DNA from 3 places in the Shewanella sp. T24-MNA-CIBAN-0130 genome. Region 2 is predicted to be linked to each of the others. Evidence: predicted binding sites of a transcription regulator. Region 2 holds the regulator's gene; each other region holds the start of a gene.
The links. Region 2 encodes ArgR, which controls arginine synthesis, uptake and breakdown. Its sites were predicted from a motif close to ANTGAATANNTATTCANT; they were not measured.
Positions count from the first base shown of each region.

Region 1: argA (amino-acid N-acetyltransferase) is a predicted target of ArgR. The motif match lies at 2,015-2,032, and genes of this name have one in related genera.
Region 3: AAEZ02_RS17315 (YjiH family protein) is a predicted target of ArgR. The motif match lies at 1,781-1,798, and genes of this name have one in related genera.

Region 1 covers NZ_JBEOPP010000001.1:37,356-40,643, forward strand. Annotated here, with positions in the region: gene rarD (EamA family transporter RarD) at 1-481, shown strand, start outside; gene argA (amino-acid N-acetyltransferase) at 605-1,924, opposite strand; gene rpmG (50S ribosomal protein L33) at 2,403-2,576, opposite strand; gene rpmB (50S ribosomal protein L28) at 2,583-2,819, opposite strand; gene radC (RadC family protein) at 2,941-3,288, opposite strand, start outside.
Region 2 covers NZ_JBEOPP010000041.1:38,044-41,331, forward strand. Annotated here, with positions in the region: gene AAEZ02_RS15475 (GNAT family N-acetyltransferase) at 1-88, opposite strand, end outside; gene AAEZ02_RS15480 (hypothetical protein) at 92-310, opposite strand; gene AAEZ02_RS15485 (META domain-containing protein) at 433-921, shown strand; gene argR (transcriptional regulator ArgR) at 1,117-1,587, shown strand; gene AAEZ02_RS15495 (Dyp-type peroxidase) at 1,651-2,589, opposite strand; gene AAEZ02_RS15500 (ferredoxin--NADP reductase) at 2,883-3,288, opposite strand, start outside.
Region 3 covers NZ_JBEOPP010000052.1:6,092-9,379, forward strand. Annotated here, with positions in the region: gene AAEZ02_RS17310 (PilZ domain-containing protein) at 1-101, opposite strand, end outside; gene AAEZ02_RS17315 (YjiH family protein) at 260-1,591, opposite strand; gene AAEZ02_RS17320 (U32 family peptidase) at 2,334-3,251, opposite strand; gene ubiU (ubiquinone anaerobic biosynthesis protein UbiU) at 3,261-3,288, opposite strand, start outside.

The DNA of each region.
Region 1 (3,288 bases), on a different contig from region 2:
ATTAATTTCTTTTGGCTCTATTCCACTGTTGTCATTAGCCTTGGCGGCCAGTTTTGGTTTTTATGGTTTATTACGTAAAAAAGTTAATATCGATGCTAAATCAGGATTATTGGTCGAAACGGCCATTTTATTACCTATTGCCTTAGGGTATTTACTCATCACCTTAGACAGTTCGACAACGAGCATGCTAACCAACACTCTCGACCTCAATTTACTGTTAGTCGCTGCCGGTATTATCACAACGATTCCGTTACTATGTTTTGCAGGTTCCGCTGTCAGAATTCCATTTTCGATTTTAGGTTTTTTCCAATATATTGGCCCCAGTATCATGTTCATCTTGGCGGTAAAACTCTTTAATGAACCGTTTGATATTGAAAAAGGCATTACCTTTGGCTTTATTTGGGGCGCGTTAGTTATCTTTGTTGGCGACATGATATTGCAACGTCAACGACGTAACGCCTTAGCCAAAGCGTCAGCTTGATAATTCAACATTGGTTAGTTTAAGCCACTAAAATAATTGATAATTGATAATTGACTCACAAAAATGCCAGATTACTTTATTCAGTAATCCGGCATTTTTTATGTGTTAACTGTCTTGTTACTTCTACAAATCTAACGCAAGAATTTTTGAGCGACGTTGATAGTTATACAGCTGCTTTTTCATATTCGGGAGCACATCGACATCGACAATATTAAAGCCATGCTCTAAAAACCAATGAATACTCCGAGTTGTCAGTGCAAATAAACGCGAATAACCACGAACACGGGCCTGACCAATAATATTATTTAGCAGTAAACTACCTCGGTCAGCATCACGATAATCGGGGTGCACCACCAGACACGCAAACTCACCCGCATTGTCTTCTTCAAATGGATACAATGCTGCACAGCCAATAACCAAATTGTCACGTTCAACCAACATAAACTGCTCGATTTCCATTTCAAGTTGCTCACGAGAGCGGCGCACCAAAATACCTTGCTCTTCCAAAGGCCGAATAAGATTTAAAATACCGCCGATATCGCTAATGGTTGCCCGGCGTAAACGTTCGGCGCTTTGGGTCACAATTTGAGTACCAATACCTTCGCGTGAAAATAATTCTTGTAATAATGCGCCATCTTCTAAATAGCTCACCAAATGACAACGTGGCACGCCTCGGCGACACGCTTCAACGCTGGCTTTTAAGAAAGCCATCGTCCCCACAGAAGCATGCGTATCTGTAGACATCGTCTTAAGCATTTCTTCAACTTCGTCTGGCATCAGTTCAGCAATCACGTCGCCATTTTCATCCAAAATACCGTGACCATTACTAAAACCAATAATCTTATCAGCCTTTAGCTTTATCGCGACTTGGGTCGCGACTTCTTCTGCCGTAAGGTTAAAACTTTCACCGGTAACTGAAGCCGCAATCGGTCCCATCAAGACTATGCCATTATTGTCTAATTGACGACGAAGACCCAACGCATCAATACGGCGAACCTTACCACTCAAACAGAAATCAACACCGTCTTCGATGCCTAACGGTTGCGCAATCACAAAATTGCCACTAACAAGGTTAATTTGGGCATTTTGCATTGGCGTGTTGCCTAAACACATCGACAACCTTGCGGTGATATCAAATTGAGTCGCTCCCGCAACCTGTTTGATAATTTTAAGGGTTTCATCATCAGTAATGCGTATACCGTTATGATAGGCGGGTTCAATTCCAGCAGCCTTCAACCCCTCATCAATCTGTGGCCTGGCCCCGTAAACTAATACCACCTCTATTCCAAGTGAGTGCAACATAGCCACATCATTTAAAATACCGCGAAACTGCGGATGTGCTAAAGCCTCGCCACCGAGCATGACGACAAAAGTTTTACCTCTATGTGCATTAACATAAGGAGCAGAATGACGAAATCCATCAACCAGTTCAGTGGTTCTCACAGGCAAATTCACCTCAGGATAAGTTTGATATTCATTAATAGTTATGACAAAGAACATCACATGATTTTTTATTACGTTAAAAGGAATGGTATTGCATTTTAATTCACTTTTAAAGCATTTTATTTCACTTTTAATAAAATATAGTGTGTCACTTTAGTGTGAAAAAATCATGACAGCCAAAAAGTTAACTCATTTTAGCCGCTAATAGCCCTTTACGCATTTTTTATATCGATTGGGTTACATTTTTACATCAAAATATTAACGAAATAGCAGGTTACCAATGTTGAGGACCCAATCAAAATAGAATGATTTTATGATGAGCACATTAGATCAACGCTGTAAATTAGCACAACTTGGGATAATAAACGCTTATCAAACATTTTTGTGGCCAGTCTAAGGTGTTATTCAGTATAGACTATTTTTAAACGGCCATAAAAAAAGCCCCTATTAAGGGGCTTTTTTAAGAATCAAAAATCAATTACTTGATTTTAGCTTCTTTGTACATAACGTGCTGACGAATGACTGGATCAAATTTCTTGATTTCCATTTTTTCAGGCATGTTACGCTTGTTCTTTTCAGTAGTGTAGAAGTGACCAGTTTTAGCACTAGATACTAATTTGATCTTCTCACGATTACCTTTAGATTTAGCCATTTTCTATTATACCTTCTCGCCACTGGCACGAAGTTCAGCAACAACTACTTCAATACCTTTTTTGTCGATAATACGAATACCTTTAGTAGATACACGTAATTGCACGAAACGCTTTTCTTCTTCTAACCAAAAACGATGGTTTTGTAGGTTAGGTAAAAAACGACGACGAGTCGAATTTTTTGCGTGCGAACGGTTGTTACCAACCATTGGCTTCTTGCCAGTTACTTGGCATACTCTTGACATGTCAATCTTCTCCAAAACAATTTTTTAACGCTCGAGCATTAATGTGCCTCGTATGGCCGTCGCCCGAGGCACAAAGAGGGCGCATTTTATACACGATTGACCATATAAGATCAAGCAGTGTTTATACTATCCACCCTCGCTCAGCAAAGGAGACTATCTCCTGATCACCTACAACCATATGATCTAACAAAGAAACATCTATGGTTGCCAATGCATTTTTTATTCGCTCAGTTATTCGCCGATCAGCCTGACTTGGCTCTGCGATGCCAGACGGGTGATTGTGACACACTATTACTGCCGCTGCTTTTTTCTCCAAAACAAGGCTTACAACCTCGCGAGGATAAACAGAAGCGGAATCGATGGTGCCACGAAATAATTCTACAAATTGAATGACTCTATGTTGGGTATCCAACAATAGTAAGGCGAACACTTCATAGGATCGGTCGCCTAATTGTCTCATTAAATAGTC
Region 2 (3,288 bases):
CTAGCAACTCATCATCTACATGAGCACGTTCTAACTGCACAATAGCAGCAACATCGGTTAATAACGCCTTACGGATAATAAATGACAATGATTATTCCTTTGACCCTAAATTGGGAGATTGTTTCTTAGACCATTCTATCACTAGCGCAACAGGCAGCGGAGACATAATTAATGTCCCCACACCAATAAGTAAGGCAATGACTAATATACCACTGACTTGCTGGCCTATATCACTTTGCCAATATAATCCTACGCCCACCAGCAACATGATTAAACCAACGATATGCAACACTTTGAGTAATTTGATCATTTTAGACTCTTTAATACGTTAAATAATGTTCATTAATCCGAAAAATTACAATTATTTACGCTCTTACTCACCTTCAAGTAGTAGAATAACGGCAATTTTTTCGTATTTGGAACTCTCTTCGCATGATAAAGCATATTCTTGGCGCCACCGTTATATTTTTAGGCCTTAGTGCTTGTCAAAACCACACTCAAATTGTCTCAAATGAACAATTAATTGGTACTTGGCATGTAGAAGTCGTCCTTGATACTCCTACCATTAATAATAGCCCAGCAAAATTAGTTTTTGCCCAAAATGGTGAGTTAAGCGGCAATAACAGCTGTAATCAATTTTTTGGTCATTACGATCAACAAGGAAATCGACTCCAAATGGCACCGTCGGGTTCAACTATGAAAGCTTGTGTAGATAGTTTAATGGCCCAAGAAGCGGATTTGATGCACGCTATTGCACAGGTACAACAGATTGATTTCTCAAAAGGCAAACTCAATCTGCTGTCTGAAAAGGGTGATACGCTATTGGTACTAACAAAACAATCATCGCCACGATCGTTATACAAAGAATCGTTATATAACGAGTCGTCCGATAAAGCCTCTTTAAATACTGCACCCTATTAATTTATAGTTTATAACCTCAATACTGTGAATTATTCACTTAAGTCGGTAGACTTATTACTCACCCAAGTGTCAGCTTAAAGTTCCACTGTAAAATGAATTTTTATTCAATAAATCTGATTCTTTCTTGACTTAACAAGCCAATATATTCAAAATATGCTAGTTTTTTGAATAACAACTATAAGATGAATTATCACTATGCCAGCGACAAGAAATCAGGATGAGCTCGTTCGAACTTTTAAGGCGATTCTGAAAGAAGAACGTTTTGGAAGCCAAAGCGAGATTGTTATTGCGCTTCAAGCCGAAGGATTCGGTAATATTAATCAATCTAAGGTCTCTCGCATGCTCAGCAAGTTTGGTGCTGTGCGAACTCGAAATGCTAAGCAAGAGATGGTGTATTGCCTCCCTGCCGAGCTAGGCGTTCCGACTGCGGGTAGTCCAGTTAAGAATTTAGTACTGGATGTTGACCATAACCAAGCCATGATTGTGGTAAGAACCAGCCCAGGTGCAGCGCAATTAATTGCACGTTTGCTCGATTCAATAGGCAAACCAGAAGGCATATTAGGTACCATTGCCGGCGATGATACTATTTTTATTTGCCCAGCAAGCATAAAAACTATTGATGATACTCTCGAAACGGTTAGATCCTTATTCAACTATAGTGAATAAAAAAACCGTTCCAATAAAAAAGCAATGCCATGGCATTGCTTTTTTATTGCCTAGGATCGGCGTTTACACATCATCAAATTGAGTTAAAAAATCCAGTGATGGTACAAAAAATGACGACCCAGTCAACGCTTTAGTAAACGACATTAGATGATCATGATTTCCATGACCATCACCGTGCACCATACTGCGGAGCATTTTTTCGAAGTTATCAGGTGTACGGCATACAGAAAGAAACATTAGCCCTTGTTCTCTAATCGAACCATATGGCATGCTTTGGCGTAAAATCTCTAATGCGTTACCCTGTGGGTCCTTTAAATTGACTCGTTTCGTATGGCTGGTTAATGGCTTATCTTCTGACTCGTACTCAATATCATCAACTTTGGTTCGACCAAAAATATCTTCTTGTTTTTTAAGTGGTAAACGATGCCATTTACTTAAGTTATGCATGTATTTTTGCACATGTAGATAACTACCAGATACAAAGTCTTGATCTTCATCACCGACGAGCGCAACTTGTTGACGATGGCGCCCTTTAGGGTTTTCAGTACCATCAACAAAGCCGGTTAAATCACGACTGTCCATAAATCGAAAACCGCGCTCTTCATCGACTAACTCAACCAAATCCTCAAACATTTGATTAATTTCATTAGCAACAAGATGCAAAATATCATAACGATCGCAACGGATATGAACAAACAGATCATATTCCATCGCGGGAGCATCACGATTACCGTCATTCATTGCAGGAAAAGGTTTCAACAATGCTGGACGAGCTTCTGGATAAAAAGTATCCCAAAAATTGGCCCCAATACCCACAAAGCCATTAAAAGCACTGTCTGCATACTGATCCGTGAGTTCGTAAATGTATTGCGCCACATTAGCAATGGACGGACGTAGTTGATCTTCAACACCGTCATTGGCATTAAACATCAAGTACACACTGTGTAAATTCCCTTCTGCGCAAATCCCTAACTGTTCACGAGGCATAACTTGGTTACCCATATTAACTCATCTACCTTAATACTTTATGTCGGCCTAAATGGTTATAACTTAACGCTTTGATGTAATTAAGTAGTCATTAGATAACCAATAGCTTCTTTTATCAATTCCGCTAATTAATAGCTTATCTTAATTCAATATACATTACCCGAAGTGTACTCACATTTAGCTGATTTGTAATCGATATTGTACTCATATTGGGTCAGGTAAGAGGTTGATCATTCATTACAATTATTATCATACTGTCTGTGAATATGGCGAGCAGGGCCACCACTGCATTCTCATTTACGATACTATTACCAATATTTTTCGACCGTTATTTGCCCAGGAGCACGTCGAAGATTTTTGGCTAATCCTTTATCTACTAGGGCTATTTGAGCGTCACTTATCATCCCTGGGTTACCACAGATCATCACTTGAGAATGTTCTGCATTAATCCCTAACCCCGCTTTTTGTTCAATTAATCCGCTGCTAATGCCATCAGGAATGCGACACGATAACCCTTCAGGATAGTCTTCACGGGTCACAATCGGAATAAACACAAACTGCTGTGGATGTTGTTCAATAAACTGGTTAATGGTTGCTAAATAAGCTAAATCTTCAGCGAACCTGACACCATAAACTAATACGACTTTTTCAAAGCGTTGCCAAGGTTCTGCCGTTGCCAGCATAGAGATAAAAGGACCCACAGCGGTACCGGTA
Region 3 (3,288 bases), on a different contig from region 2:
AGACTTAAATCTAAAATCTTAGTTCGCCAAGTTTGTTCTGTTTGTGCGATATAAGCACTGGCATCAAATAATATACGAGAAAATTTACGCCTGTTGTCCATGGTTTACCCTTATTTATCAGTACCGCTATGACACTGAGTCAATGTTTATCTTTCAAGCATACTTGATTTTTGTTGATTACGCAGAGAATATTTAGCATAAAAAAAGGAGCACGTTGTGCTCCTTTTTTATATTGAGTTATTAAGTTCTCTTGCTTCAACTACACCAGTAAATGGCCCATTAATGCAATTATAGGAAGCGTCACTAAGGTTCTTAAAATAAAGATAACGAATAGCTCAAAAAAGTTAACTGGGATTTTACTACCAATCAAAAGAGCACCTACCTCGCTCATATAAATAAGCTGAGTGACCGATAATGCGGCAATAACAAAACGGGTTAAGTCTGACTCAATAGAGCTGGCTAAAATGGAGGGAATAAACATATCGGCAAATCCCACCACAATCGTTTTCGACGCTGCGGTGGCTTCAGGGATTTGCAGCAGCTCTAATAGTGGAATAAATGGCATCCCTAAGTAGTTAAAAAGAGGGGTATGTTCAGCTAACACCAATGCGACGGTACCAATCCCCATAACAACAGGGATCACCCCAAATATCATATCAACAACGTTTTTAACCCCTTCAGTTAGGACATGCTTTATCCCACCGGCCTTAGAGGCGCGTTGCATTGCTTGTTCAAATCCCCACGAAAATACCCCATGACTGGCTGGGATGGTTTCGTCATCTTCATGGCGAGGGGTATCATCGATGTAATTATCTTTTTTCCATGATAGCGGAGGTAATTTAGGTACTATGATTGCGGCAACAAAACCGGCTAAACACACAGTGAGATAAAACGGGACAAAAAGGTGTTCAAGTTTGACTTGTGATATGACCACTAGGCTAAAGGTAATCGACACCGCAGAGAAGGTTGTGCCAATAACAGCCGCTTCGCGGGCGGTATAAAAACGAGTTTCGTATTGTTTGGTGGTCATTAAAATACCCACACTGCCGTCACCTAGCCAAGAGGCCATACAGTCAATGGCACTGCGTCCGGGTAAATTGAATATGGGACGCATCACTTTAGTTAATAAAGTGCCAAAAAATTCCAATAAACCAAAATTGAGTAATAGTGGTAATAACATGCCAGCAAAAATGAATACTGAAAACAGTACAGGCACTAAATCATTCAGTACTAAGCCACCGGTTGCCGATGAAATAATGGCGTCGGGTCCCACTTGCAAATAAACCATCACGATAAAGATTGCGCCTAATATTCGTATGGCTAACCAAAATAAATTCACTTTCAGCAAGGTGCGTAAAAAAGTGCTTTTACGCACGAATTTAGGATTAATGAGCTGAGTGAGCAACGAGGCTAATGCCATTAATACAACGATGCAGGTAACAATAAGCTGGATCGAGCTGCCCATTTGGCTTTGCAATGCTTTTGAGATAATGGCAATTGGAATGGTAATCGAACCTTCAATATTGATAGGCGTCATAAACAGTAGTAAGCCAATCAGTGACGGAATAATAAAGGTGAGAATTGTTTTAATGCTATGTTTTTTTTGTGTCACGTTAAATACACCTTACTTATGTGCTTTAAGTTGGCCAGCTGTGCTACCCAACGGTTTATCATGGACAGAAATTGAATGTCCATTCAGTTGTGTTTTTTGGGTAGGCAAGGTTACCCCCTTATCTGCTGTATGTAAAACGAATACTGAGTCGAATAGATATTAGTTAAATGTGAGTAGATATTTACTTAGGGGAAAGGTCAGGGTATATAATAAAACCCTAATCTAATCATTAGATTGGATATTTGTTGCTAAGGTGTTTTATCTTAGGCTTTATGTTGATATCCATTGTTTTAGCGCCATTAATGAGCACGGATATTCCCGCTAATTTTGATCACATTCTTTAAGCCATAATAGCTAGGACGGACTGCGTCCTTAGGGTCTAGGAATAGAGTGCCTGCGGCTGCTAGGACTCGAGGACACTTCGCTTCTAGGTTCTAGGTTCTAGGTTCTAGGGCGGACTTCGTCCTGCTAGGAAACGATAACAAGCGAACACTTCGCTGCTAAGATTTTATAGCATCTAGCCGCGCAGCGACCTAGGACCTAGAAGGAGCGAAGCACCGCCCTCTGGCGAGCTGGCGAGTTCCTAGAACCAATCAGTCGCGAAGCGACGATCTCTTATATTCAATCACTGCCTTTTTCAGTTATCCTAAGGGATCTTTGAAACGAGCATGTTGAAGTGACTTGGGTATATTCAGGACCCATTCGGAAGGTTTTTGGGATTTTAGGCACAGTCCATGCCGGGTAATCCTAACCAATAACCATTACAATGATGATTGATAATCGATGCATGGTTTTGATCATTTAACTGTTTTTTGATCAGGGTTTCAATATTCAGTGAGTTGTTTTTTGCATGCTCTAATGCATGGGCAAGATCTGAACCCATGGCAATATCGGTTAATTTATTGGGCGATATCCGCCAATAATCAATGCCCATATCCACCATCTGTGGGATTTGCTTAATCAGATTCACCTGTGCCGCTGACTGCGTTTGAATACCGTTCAAGCGTAATAAAGGTTGCGACTCCTGGGTTTGAGCCAGTAAACCTTTGCTGTGTCGTTGGCAAATTGTTTGGCATTTGTCTTTAGGAAGTTGGTAATGTTTGGCGGTAAAGCAACGCGCAGAATGAGCTAATGGTAAATACCCGTGGCCGAGCACTTCAATTTCAAACTTAGGTTTATTGCCTTGATTAATAACTGAACTTAACCATTGTTGTGATAGTTCGCAAGGCATCACAAAACGGAACATCCCTTTTTGATGCAATAAATCAAGACTGGTTCGATTGTAATTATTAATTGTTGGTCCGCACACAAAGGGAACTTTGGCTTGGTGCGCATAATGCACCGCAGCCATATCATTGGCTTCAATACTGAAATCACCATTCTCAATCGCCCGTTTTAGCTCATTGAGTTCAGATTGTGCTTCTATTAGTGCCATGGTCGATAGCACCACATGCTTACCATGAGATTTAAGCATATTGGCAAGGTTAAGATAGTCGTTAAACTTCAGTTCACGACGGCGACTGCACACGGTTTCACCCAAATAAACGGTATCAATATTACTTAACGCGACTTGATCATAGAAATGTTCAACGTCAGTTTTTGACCAGCAGTAACTAATTGGAGCAAGTGATATTTTCATTGTGCAACCTTATTGCCATTGACGCTCATAAGCGCCC